2 regions of the Brevibacillus sp. SAFN-007a genome follow, and region 2 is predicted to be linked to the other one. Evidence: riboswitches for the same ligand, from Rfam matches in the RefSeq annotation. Region 2 holds a riboswitch; the other holds the start of a gene.
The links. A riboswitch is a leader RNA that binds a small molecule or an ion and turns the genes downstream of it on or off. The one in region 2 is predicted to bind S-adenosylmethionine.
Positions count from the first base shown of each region.

Region 1: linked by a shared signal. The riboswitch ahead of ACTHO6_RS07010 (pyridoxal phosphate-dependent aminotransferase) and the one ahead of ACTHO6_RS08735 (aminotransferase class I/II-fold pyridoxal phosphate-dependent enzyme) in region 2 are both predicted to bind S-adenosylmethionine.

Region 1 is NZ_JBQCKK010000004.1:56,030-62,378, reverse strand. Features, by position in the region: gene ACTHO6_RS07025 (methylated-DNA--[protein]-cysteine S-methyltransferase) at 1-122, opposite strand, end outside; gene moaC (cyclic pyranopterin monophosphate synthase MoaC) at 392-874, shown strand; gene ACTHO6_RS07015 (MFS transporter) at 878-2,176, shown strand; SAM riboswitch class I at 2,272-2,387, shown strand; gene ACTHO6_RS07010 (pyridoxal phosphate-dependent aminotransferase) at 2,477-3,658, shown strand; gene ACTHO6_RS07005 (hypothetical protein) at 3,933-4,403, shown strand; gene ACTHO6_RS07000 (PLP-dependent aminotransferase family protein) at 4,609-5,814, shown strand; gene ACTHO6_RS06995 (family 1 encapsulin nanocompartment shell protein) at 5,994-6,349, opposite strand, start outside.
Region 2 is NZ_JBQCKK010000005.1:163,698-170,046, forward strand. Features, by position in the region: gene ACTHO6_RS08720 (PhoH family protein) at 1-784, opposite strand, end outside; gene ACTHO6_RS08725 (YhcN/YlaJ family sporulation lipoprotein) at 982-1,602, shown strand; gene ACTHO6_RS08730 (trans-sulfuration enzyme family protein) at 1,638-2,825, opposite strand; gene ACTHO6_RS08735 (aminotransferase class I/II-fold pyridoxal phosphate-dependent enzyme) at 2,822-3,988, opposite strand; SAM riboswitch class I at 4,085-4,210, opposite strand; gene ACTHO6_RS08740 (pyridoxamine 5'-phosphate oxidase family protein) at 4,300-4,755, opposite strand; gene ACTHO6_RS08745 (DUF5665 domain-containing protein) at 4,930-5,238, shown strand; gene ACTHO6_RS08750 (hypothetical protein) at 5,245-6,349, opposite strand, start outside.

The DNA of each region.
Region 1 (6,349 bases), on a different contig from region 2:
AGCTCCTGCAACGAGCCGTTCCGGGAGCCGACGAAGCAGAGTCCCTTGGCTGTCGCGGCGAGATACAAGCTCCCCTTTCTCACGGTTACTCTCGACCAGTGTACATATGGTTTCTCCCTCATTTGCGCAAACGCCTCCCAAACCTAAGCTTTTCCAGCACTTGCTGGCTGTGGTACGCCCAGTATACCGTCGTCACCGTATTTCCGTACGGATTTGCCAGTAGGAGAGCAAGATTGTGAAAGAAGAGCCGCGAGCCGCAGCCATGGGTAGAAGCGATGTTTCCATTGCTTTTCCCAGGCCGCGGGAGTAAGGTAGGAGTAGACAAAAGACCGATTTCAGCCGGGTTTTTTGACCGGTTGCAGGTCGCGCGAGAGGGAGGACGGATAGTCGCATGAACGATCAACTGACGCATTTTAATGAACAAAACCGCGCGCGGATGGTGGATATCTCGGAAAAGGACAACACAAAGCGGGAGGCTGTGGCAGAGAGCAAAATCGTCATGAAGCCGGAAACGCTCGCCCGCATTCGCGAAGGGCGGATCGAAAAGGGAGATGTGCTGGCAGTCGCACAGGTAGCAGGTGTCCTGGCAGCGAAAAAAACGTGGGAGATCATCCCGATGTGCCATCCGCTGCCTTTGACCGGAATCGACATTCGCTTCGCTTTTGAAAACGAGACGACGCTGGCCGTTGAGGCCTGTGTGCGAACGACCGGGAAGACGGGCGTCGAGATGGAAGCCTTGACCGCTGTCAGCGCCGCTGCTCTGACGGTGTACGATATGTGCAAGGCGATGGATAAAGGAATGGTCATCGGTCCGACTTGCCTGGTGAGCAAAACGGGCGGAAAAAGCGGCGATTTTCGCCGGGGAGAGAACTAGACCATGAGACAGAAATGGCAATCCTATCCGAGCAGCATTCGTCTGCTGGCGATGGCTGCGATCCTGTTTTCCACAGGAATGGCCTGTATTTGGCCGCTTGTCACCATCTATATCCACGACTATCTGGGGAAGCCGCTGACCGTAGCGGGTTTTTTGCTGTTAGGGAATCAGGGGGCTTTTCTGATCGGCAGCATCGCAGGCGGCATGCTGTTCGACCGTTGGGGGAAAATGCGTACGATCGTCTTTGCCTCCCTCGGCATCATTCTGGTCTCGGTCGGGCTTGGCGTCACGCATGACTTTCTGGTCTATACGGTCTTGCTGCTGATGAACGGGCTGTTTTACGGCGCGCTGTCTCCGGTCATGAATGCACTCGCTGTCGTCCTGTGGCCGGAGGGCGGGCGCAAAGGAATCAACATGATCTACGTCGCGCTCAATGCCGGGGTGGCGGCTGGCTCTGCCCTCGGCGGCATGCTGGCGAGTATTTCGTTTGCCTGGACGTTCTTTGGCAACGCCATCGCGCAAGTGATCGTGCTTACCATGTTCGCGCTCGTCCTGCCTCGGCAACTCAAGGCGGTCACAGAGCGGGGCCATCAGGCGGAGCAAGCCAAGACAGCAGGCGCTCCCGCCGCTGCCGTTCAAACCCCGGCAGCCCATCGGAAACCGGTTGAGGCCCTTTCGCCGCTACAGCAACTGCCGACGAAAAAAGTGGCGTGGGGCGCCTTGCTACTCTTGTGCAGCGGGCTGTTCATCAGCTGGATGGTCTACGTCCAGTGGACGACGGTGCTGTCGACCTACATGCAATCGCTGGGCATTTCCTTGCGCCAGTACAGCTTGCTGTGGACGATCAACGGCGGACTGATTTTGTTCGGCCAGCCGCTGATCGCCTGGGTCATCCGCCGCTTCGCCCGCACGCTCCGGGCGCAAATGCTGCTCGGCTCGTACGTGTTCGTGCTGTCGATGCTGATTTTGGCGCAGACGACCTCCTACGCTGGTTTCGTCGCCGGAATGTTCATTATGACGCTGGGAGAGATGCTCGTCTGGCCGGCCGTACCTGCCGTGGCGGCGGAGTTTACCCCACAGGGGCGCGAAGGCTTCATTCAAGGGCTGATCTCGGGTACGGGATCTGCGGGACGCATGCTCGGACCGTTGCTCGGGGCCGTCATTTTCCAGCACCTCCAGGCGCAAGGGCTTTTGTACATCATGGCGGGGCTGGCTCTTTTGTCTGTGCTGTTCTTCGCCCTGCACAGCGCTTTTCAAGGCCGCGTCCAAAAAGTGCCTGCGACGGCCGCGGAAAAGCTGTAGCCAGGAAAAATTCGTTGGCCGTGCGAAGCATCTTGACACGTTTGGAGCAGGCAAGGTAGTATGAAGAAGATTAAAACAGTATATTCCGTGTGATTTACTTATAAAGAGAGGCGGAGGGACTGGCCCTATGAAGCCCGGCAGCGGATCTGCACGCTTTTCGTGTTGCAGATGCTGTGCCAATTCCAGCAGGAGAATTCCTGACAGATAAGGACGTGACCAAGCTTGATCTCCCCCTTTTTCTGTACGGAAAGAGGGGGTTTTTGCTGTACATTGGCCAAAAAAGAAAGGAACTGAAGACAGATGCGCATCCAACCTTCCGACATGATGGATCGGCTCCCGACCCAGTTTTTTGCGACATTGGTGGCAAAAGTAAACAAAGTCATCGCTAGCGGGCATGACGTCATTAATCTGGGCCAAGGGAATCCGGACTTGCCTACCCCGCCGCATATTGTGGAAGAGCTGAAGGCACAGGCAGAAAATCCGCTGCACCACAAATATCCGCCATTCTCCGGTCGCTTGGAGCTGAAGCAGGCGGTCGCCCACTGGTACAAGCAAGAATTTGCTGTGGACCTCGATCCGGAGGAAGAAGTGGCGATTTTGTTCGGAAGCAAGACCGGACTCGTGGAAATTTGCCAGGTGCTGATGAACGCGGGCGATGTAGCGCTCGTGCCGGACCCTGGCTATCCGGATTACTGGTCCGGCGTCGCGGTCGTGAACGGCCGGATGTCCATGATGCCGCTGATGGCAGAAAACCGGTTTTTGCCCGACTACAGCAAAATCCCGCAAGCCGATTTGGACCGCGCCAAGCTGATGTTTTTGAACTATCCGAATAACCCGACAGCGGTGAATGCCCCGTTTGCCTTTTACGAGGAGACCGTCCGGTTTGCGCGCAAGCAAGAGATCGTTGTCTGTCACGACTTCGCGTACGGCGCGATCAGCTACGACGGCCAAAAGCCTGTCAGCTTCATGCAGGTGCCGGGGGCAAAAGAGGTCGGAGTAGAGTTCTACACGCTGTCCAAAACGTACAATATGGCCGGCTGGCGCGTGGGCGCGATGGTCGGCAACCGCGAGCTGGTGAGACTCATCAATCTGATTCAGGATCACTACTTCGTCAGTCTGTTTGGGGCCGTCCAAATGGCTGCGGCTAAGGCGATGACAGACTCGCAGCAGTGCGTGCGCGATCTGGTGGCCGTCTACGAGAGCCGCCGCAATACGCTGTTCTCCCATTTGCATCGCATCGGCTGGCAGGCTCCGCCGTCGCAAGGCTCGTTTTTTGCCTGGCTCCCCGTTCCGGCGGGCTTTACTTCGGTGGAGTTCTCCGATTTGCTGCTGGAAAAAGCGCACGTGGTCGTCGCGCCTGGCGTAGGCTTCGGCCCGAGCGGAGAAGGCTACGTGCGGGCCGCCCTGCTGTCGGACGAACAACGCCTGGCAGAAGCGGTACGGCGGATCGAGCAGCTGGGGATCTTTGCAAATACGAAATAAGAGAGCGAGTGACCACACCCCCTGAGGAAGGGAGTGTGGTTTTTTGTTGCGGCTCAGGCTTGTTCCATGGGCGAGCGGGTCTCTTCCCGCACGCCTGCGCGATACGCTGCCGCGCAGGAAGTCCCCCCGGAGCCAGGCTGCCCGCGCGATACTTGCTGCTGAGATCATGAGACGGGCACTAGGAATAAAAATCATTCTCATCGTTGACAGATAATGATTTTCATTATACGATGTTGTTAATGATAATTGATCTCATCAGGAGCAGGAGGGTACTATGCGCTATCAGATTAACGGTTACACGGACATGTACACGGTGATCGCCAACGAGCGGAAGATCGGTGGAGCCATTGAAGCAGCTCAGGTACGACTGCGCACAGGAGAGGTTTTCACCAATGCGGTTCTCACTCGTTTGGAAATGTCAGGTGCGCATTTTTGCTCGATCGGCTTCGTGACAGAGGACGGCAAGCGGCTGATTGTGCATGTGGACGACATCAGCATGATCGCGGATGCGCGCCACGTCAATGTATGTGAGCTTGCCAATGAATGCATGCGGAAAGAAAAGTGCGCAGAGCGCCTGAAACGCCTGAAGCGTCTCTGTGAGCTGAACGAAGGAAGCTGTACGCCGACCTTCCAGGAAGAGGCGTTGCTTCTGGCAGAAGACATCGGGCTGGAGGAAGCGCGCACCCATGTGGACCTGTCCTTCCTGCCTCATGCAGAAAAATCGCGGGTTGTCCGCATCGCGTAGAGTATTATTCCAGCGAGCTACATATTCGCCCCTTTCCCTTTTTTAGCGGAGAGGGGCTTTTTGCGTGTGGTGGAGCGCTTTCGAAAAGGCGTACCGCACTCGCTCCACATAGTCAAAACCTATTTGCTCCATAGCTAGCGGGGATTGGACTTTGCCTGGTGTCGGTGATAAAACAAGGATAAGCGAAATCAAGGGGGAACGGGAGATGGAGTATTCCTTTTCAAAATCAGTAGACGCATTATCCTCCTCGGCTGTCCGGGAAATCTTGAAGCTGACGCAAGGCAATCAAGTGCTATCGCTTGCAGGTGGACTGCCAGCCGAGGATTCTTTTCCGATTGAGGCCATGCGTGAAGCTTTTCATCGCGCCTTCGATCGGGGGGCCAAATCCCTGCAATACGGTTTGACGGACGGATACATCCCGCTTCGGGAGTGGATTGCCTCGCGCATGAAGCAAAAACAGATGCATGTTGGCTTGGACAATATGCTGTTGACCACCGGCTCCCAGCAGGCCGTCGACTTGCTGTGTCGCGTCTATTTTGACGAAGGCGACGTCGTGCTGGTAGAAAATCCAACGTATCTGGCTGCCGTTCAATTGTTCCAATTCCGGGGAATTCGCCCCATTCCGGTACAAGGGGACGCAGAAGGGATGGACCTGGACGATCTCGCGAAAAAAATCGCCCAGTATCGACCGAAAATGGTCTATGTCATTCCGACTTTTGCCAATCCGACAGGGAAGGTGTGGAGCCTGGAGCGCCGCCTGGGCTTGCTGGCCCAGTGCAGAGCGAACAACATTCTCATACTGGAAGACGATCCGTACGGCGAAATCCAATTTGACGGGGAAGCTCCGTATCGTTCCCTGTTCTCTCTCGATGAGCATCCGACCGATTCCTGCGTCGTGTACACAAGCACGTTTTCCAAAATCGTTGCCCCGGGTCTGCGTACCGGCTGGGCCATCGGTGACAAGCGCGTCATCCAGATGATGGTGAAGGCGAAGCAAGCCGTCGACCTGCAATCCAGCACGATTGACCAGATGGCGCTCCATGAGCTGCTCTCTTGCTTCGATCTGGAGGGCCACATCGCAAACATTCGCGCTTCCTACAAGGAGCGAATGGAGTGGATGAACGAATTGCTGCTCGCCCAAAACTGGGACGGCGTGCAGTGGGAGAAACCAAGAGGAGGCATGTTCCTCTGGGTGAATTTGCCCGAGCATGTGGATGCGGAAAAACTATTGGCCCGCTCAGTGCAAGAAGGCGTGGCCTTCGTCCCTGGCAAGCCGTTTTACGCGGCTGAGCCGCAGAGCCATACGATGCGCTTGAATTACACCCTGCTCAATCGCGAAGATACCGAGCTGGCGATTGCCCGACTTGGCAAAGCATTCAACGCGTACAGCCAAAGCCTGGTGACACAGTAGCGTCTGCGTTCGCGGGGGAGAAAGTTGACTCAACGAAGAAATTTGCCGATGAGAACAAAACCCACAAAAAAACGTGCCCAAGGACAGCAAAGTCCAATGGGCACGTTTTTTCTATACCTAAAAATGGTCACAGCCGGCATTCTGCCTGACCCGCAAGCGGAGTCAAGCCAAGCCGTTCTTTATTCTTCGGTTTCCTCCAGCGTGCAAATCGCGCTCGGACGCTTGATGCGCAGCACCACGCACTCGTAGACGCGGAACAGGCTGTTCATTTGCTCGTCACCGAGGAAAGCTGTGTCGAAGTCTTCCGCAATCACCAGGTCCAGATTGTGGCGGCCCGTTGCGACCAGTACGCCGGAACGGCCCTTGATGGTTGGCGATTGGTAAACCCCGTCAGTGACGAGGTTGCGCACATGCTCGATCTCCAGCACGTTGGTGCCCTTGTGCACGCGGTGCAGCAGGGAGTACAGCTCAGGAGACACCACCAGAGCATACGGACCGCTGTGGCCCATTTTCAACAGCTTGTTGCGCGCCTCCA
Region 2 (6,349 bases):
TGCCCGTCATGGTCACCAGCGGGATATCGTCTCGCAGCAAAAGCTCGGTTGCCATCCGTTGCTGCACGTTTCGGGCCCGGATGCCCCAAATCGGATCGTCGTCTGAAACAAGCATTTCCAACATTTTTCCATCGGGGTCCACTTTTCCGATGGCAGAAATGGACGGGTTGCATTCGTCCTTCAGCACGAGAAACTGATGCGGATAAAAGCGATAGCGAGGGAAACAGGAGGCCAGTTGCAGCCTTCTCGTCGCGTAGTACGTTTTGATGATCTCCGAGGCGACCATCATTTTCTGATAGCCCGTGTAGATACTGGAAAATTCCCCCACCACACGATCGGAGAGAAAATCTTCTGCCGAAATGTTCAAAGCATCTGCCTTCACACGCATGAGCGCATCCTTGCTCACCAAAATGACGGGTCTGGGCTGTGGGGATTGGTTCTCCTCCTCCTGCAGGTTAAGGGCGACCGCCAAAATGCGGTTGTCGTTGGTCATTTCCGTAAATTGCTTTTGCAGTTGGTGAAGCGAGGAATGGTTCAGCTCCACCCGAAAGAGCCCGCCTGTCTCCAGGGTAATGCCTTTGTGCAAGTGACCCAGCTCACGAAAACTGTCAAAGAGCCGCGATACGTACCGTGCGTTGCGGCCAATTTCATCCATGTACCGCTTTTTGGAATCGATTTCTTCCAACACCACAGCGGGTATGACAATTTCGTTGTCAGCGAAAGAGAACATCGCCCGTGGATCTTGCAGGAGTACGTTGGTGTCCAGTACGTAGATTTTCTTCAAAATCTCGCCTCCTATTACCCTTCTTCTATACGGTATGCAATTTTTGGAGGGATGCTCAATTGTGGCGACGTGATGTACTACAGTCTATGTTCTGTCGGACAGAGATAGACGGCCCTTTGGCAGAATGAATTGGGGATGGGGGGACAAAATACAGGTAACCTGCCCTCCACTCAAGGAGGCATTACGGGAAAGGGAGAATGCGTGTGAAACGGATAATCGTCGGTTGCCTAGGCGCCAGCCTGCTTTTTTCAGGGTGCATGTCTAACAACAAGCCGCCAGCCAACCAGGCTGCGCCACAGCCCAACCAGCAAGTGCCTCATACCCAGCGCGTCCAGCAAACGGCCCCGGGACCTTCTTACAACCAATCTTCGCAAGCGACAGCCGATCGGCTTGTGCAATTGGCTACCCGCGTGAAAAAGGTCAACGGAGCGACAGCGGTCGTCCTCGGCAAGATCGCCGTCGTCGGGATCGATGTGGACGCCCATCTCGATCGGCCAGAGGTCGGCGTCATCAAGTACTCCGTTGCCGAAGCGATGAAAGAAGACCCGCAGGGCGCAAATGCGATCGTGACAGCCGATCCGGACATCGTCCAGCGGCTGAGGGAAATGGCTGCGGACATCCGGCGGGGCCACCCGATCTCGGGCTTTGCCGAGGAGTTGGCCGATATCGTCGGCCGCATCATTCCACAGCTGCCGCGCGACGTAAGGCAGCGGGAGGAAACGCCCTCGCAGGAAAATGAACAGCGCATCAATCAAAACGGCCGCTCTCTGCCGCAAGGAAACGACAAGATCAACGCAAACCGTACAGGCACCCCATAAACTCATAAAGAAAAGGAGGCATTCGCCTCGGGAGATTACGCCCGGGAAAATGCCTCTTTTTGCGTTGGGGCAGACTTCAGGGGCGGCAGCGCATCCAGTGCCTGCTTCAAGTCCGCCAGCAAGTCGTCCACGTCTTCCAGCCCTGCGGACAGCCGAATCAGGCCATCGGTGATACCGCGTGCTTCCCGCTCCGCCGCTGGCATCGCTGCATGCGACATCGTCACGGGATACGACAAAATCGTCTCGACCGCTCCCAGGCTCACCGCCACGATCGGCAGCTTCACCCGATCAAACAACGCCTTGGCCCGTTCGCGGCTCCCCACATCGAAGGACAGCACCGCGCCGTGACCGCTTGCTTGCCGTTTTTGGACGAGATGTCCCGGATGGTCAGCCAGCCCCGTATAGTACACGCGGTTCACGCCCGGGTGCGCTGACAGCCACTCCGCTAAAATTCCGGCTGATTTGGTGCTGACATCCAGCCGTGCCTTGAGCGTTTTCAACCCGCGCATCACCAGCCAGCAGTCCTGCACGCCAAGGATCGCGCCCATGCCGTTCTGAATCAGGTAAAGCTGCTCGCCGAGCGCGGCATCGCGCGTCACGGCCAGGCCCGCCACAACGTCGCTGTGCCCTCCAATAAACTTGGTCGCGCTGTGAATGACGACATCCGCTCCCAGCTCCAGCGGCCGCTGATAGTACGGCGTCAAAAACGTATTGTCGACAATCACGAGCAGCCCGTGCTCCTTGGCAACGGCGGACACCGCTGCGATATCGGTCACTTTCAGCGTCGGATTGGACGGCGTTTCGAGATACACCCCTTTGGTAGCCGGCGTAATCGCCTCGCGCACGGCCTCTGTGCGCGTGGCATCGACAAACGTAACGGAAATGCCCATTCTCGACAACACGCGGGTCAAAAAACGAAAGGTGCCGCCGTACACATCCTCCGCGACTACGATATGGTCGCCGGCCGAAAAGAGCATGAACACGCTGGAGATGGCCGCCATGCCGGAGGAGAAGGCAAAGCCGCGGGCGCCGCCTTCGAGAGCGGCAATCGCTTCCTCCAGGGCGTGCCTGGTCGGATTGCCGGAACGGGCGTAGTCATAAGCGCCTGGCTGGTCGAGGTCAAACTGGTGAAACGTGGATGCCTGGTAGATCGGAACCGACGACGCACCTGTAACCGGATCGATGCAGGCTGAGCCGTGAAGCAGCTTCGTTGCGAAGTTCATCGGACAGCCCCCCCAACAACGGCAAGGCTCGCGTCCAGCGCTTGAAACAGATCCGCGATCAAGTCTTCCGGATGCTCAATCCCTACCGACAGTCTCAGCAATCGGTCACACACGCCGACGTATTCTCTCACTTCCAGCGGCATGTCAGCGTGGGTCTGTGTCGCCGGATACGTACACAACGACTCGACGCCACCAAGGCTTTCCGCAAAAGAGACGAGACGCAAATGTTGCAAAAACAAGCCCACCTGCTCCGCAGACCGGACCCGAAAGGAAACCATCCCGCTAAAACCGCTTGCCTGACTCGCCTGGATCGCATGCCCGGGATGCTCTTCCAGTCCAGGGTAGAATACTTCGGAGACAGCCGGATGCTCCTGCAGCTTTTTCGCCACAGCCAGCGCGTTTGCCTGATGTCTTTCCATGCGCAGCGCCAATGTCTTCATGCCGCGTACCAACAGCCAGCTGTCTTGCGGGCCCAATACCGCGCCAATGGAATTGTGCAAAAACCGGATTTTTTCCGACAACTCCTCTCCTTTTGTCACGATCAGTCCGGCCAGCACATCGTTGTGGCCGCCCAGGTACTTCGTCGCGCTGTGCAGCACGATATCTGCGCCAAGCTCCAGCGGGCGTTGACAATACGGGGTCATGAACGTATTGTCGACAATCGTCAAAAGTCCATGCCGCTTTGCCAGCTCGGTGATTTGGCGAATATCGGTAATCTGCATGAGCGGGTTCGTCGGCGTCTCGACGAAGATCGCCTTTGTCTCGGCCCGCAGCGCGTTTTGCACCGCTTCCAGGTCGCGCAGGTCTACGTAGGTAAAAGACAGGCCGTAGCGGGAAAGCACCTGCTCGAACAAGCGATACGTCCCTCCGTACAAATCGAGCGACACAAGGAGATGGTCCCCCTGGGAAAACAATCCCATCACCGTATGGACCGCCGCCATTCCCGATGCGCAGGCAAAGCCGGCATCGCCTGATTCCGCCTCGGCAATCGCTTCTTCCAATACGGCACGGGTCGGATTTGCCGTACGTGTATAATCATAGCCTGTGCTCTGCCCCAATGCCGGGTGGCGGTATGCGGTGGCATAGTAGACAGGAAAGCTGATCGCTCCCGTTTTCTCTTCTCTGCCTACGCCTGCCTGAACTAATTTGGTTTCCAATCTCATACGCAACTCTCTCCCTCCCATGATGTGCGAGGGGCATGAAAAAAAGCCCCCTTTTCTCTGAAAGAAGGCTTTGTTTACGTCACCGTAAGCAAGACCTTCTCATCTTTCAGAGTTACATAACTCTGCAGGAATTAGCACCATTATCTCCCCGTATGAACGAACATACGGTTGATTGGTTGCCGGGCATCATCGGGCCAGTCCCTCCGCCTCTCTGGATAAGAAGTTTTGCTATTCAATTTGAATGACCTAATACTAAAGGATACGACGGTTTCTTGTCAACAGGATTTTCCATTATTGTGCAGAAGTCCGGATCAGGCGTTTTTCAGCGCGGTCATGACCTGATTGTCCAGCTTTGCGGCCGCATTTTTGTCGTACGTCTTTTCGTACTGCGGCTCTACGGAAATGCGCGAGCCGTAAAACATCACGTCCCGGACGGAGTCGATGGCAATCTCCACCACCGCCAGCTTCAGCGGAACGCCCTCCAGCCGCTCGGCTTTGAGCGCCGCGCGTCCGTTGATCGCAAAAGAGGAGCCAGCGCCGATCAGATGCAGAACGACCTGCGGCTCTTTGGCAATATTGGCGAGTATGCGCGAGCGGGTATCCACGGCAAAGCGGATGAGTCCGTTGTTCACCGCATATGTCCAGGACAAGGAACTGAGCGATGGCGCCCCTGTCTCGTGATCGACTGTGCCCAGTGTGACAAATCGCTCTTTTTGCAGGAGCGCGAACAGTTCTTCTGACAAGGTTTGGGATACGGTTTCAGCCATTCGGATGCCTCCTCGTAAACGTATGTACGTCTATTGTACCCTTCCTGTCTGACATTAGGCAAACGTTTCCTCCCCACCTTGCTTCTGCCTGTTTTTTTCCCTAAACTGGTAGATAACCCATGGAATCGGATAAGGAGGTTGGAAAAAGTGGCACCTACGCCTACAGATCGGCTGATGCAGCAAATCGACCAGGTCCTCCAGGAGTTGCAGGAAGTGCGGAAACTGAACGCGCGCATGGATAAAATCGCCCTGTTTCTGGAAGATATCCGGCTCGCAGACGTGATTCAAAACTACACTGCCCCGCGCAAGCTGCTCTGGATCAATTTCCTCGCAGGACTTGCCCGGGGTCTTGGCTTGACGATTGGAACAGCGATCATTCTCACGTTGCTCGGCTCGCTGTTGACTCAGTTTCTTTCGATCCCGATTCTCGGCGATTACATCCGCCAGCTGGTCGAGTATGTACAGACCTACAAGCAGCCGTAACTGCGCCTACTTGCCGCTTCTTTTGACGCGGTCCTCGTCATCGTCGTCGTCGCGATCGTCGTCACGGTCCCCCTCCCATTTGCCCTCGTGCTTTTTCCAGTAGCCGTAGGCTTTTCCATGGGGTTGGTTGTGGCTGTCCTTTTCCTTGTTGTCCCTGCCGCCATCCTTCTTTGGCGCATGGGTGATTTTCGTATGCAGCGCGATGTCTGCCTGTTTCACCAGCTTGCCTTTCGCATACAGCTCCAGACGGACGGTTTGGGCTGCCAGCGCACGGCTTTTATCGGAGAACGTCAGGCTGTATTCGCCTTTGTCGTTCGGCTTGATCTGCTTTTTCTTGCCGTCCGGGGTGACAACGACAAGCTTTTCGTCTTGTTTCGCATCCAAGCCCTTGACGGTGCCTTTGAGCTGAATCGCCTTTTTCTTCGGGTCGTACACCGCCGTTCCGGCAATGGCATAAGCCGCGCCAGGATCTTTGTCCGGTACGTTAATGACATCCACCGCGATCGTGTCGGCGTCGACTTTTTTCCCGTCTGCATATACCTCGATCAGCGCTTCGCCGCTCGCAGCCTTTGCCTTCACGTCCTTGACCGTCACGCTGAAGCTGTCTACGCCGTCCCACAGCTGCTTCGGCTTCGCCTCTGCTTGCGTACCGTTGTAGGAGACGACAACCTTGTCCGCTCCGCTTTTGACGACACCCTTTACCTGCCACTCGGCTTTTTTGGCATCGTACACCGAAAAGGCATAGATCAGCCTGTCTTTCTCTTCTTCAGCCTGCGGGATGAGCTTGACTTTTTCACTGTCCGCCAACAGACGGCCCGCATACGCCTGCACGGTTACATATTGCACGGAAGTCGATTGGGGCGTGGTGAAGCTGACGGTAAAAGATCGCTCGCTTGTCGGCACTGCCTCGATGCTGTCGCCGTTCGGCTTGGTGATGACAACCTTGGTCACGTCCGGCGTCACGATGCCTTTGATGTACACCTTTCCGTTCTCGGTTTGGGCGCTCACGCTGACCAGTTTCTCATCCGCCTGGGCGGGGCGAACCTCCAGCCAGATGTCGTCGTAATAGTCGCGATACACGCGCTCCCACTCCGTCTTGTTCGTTTCCATG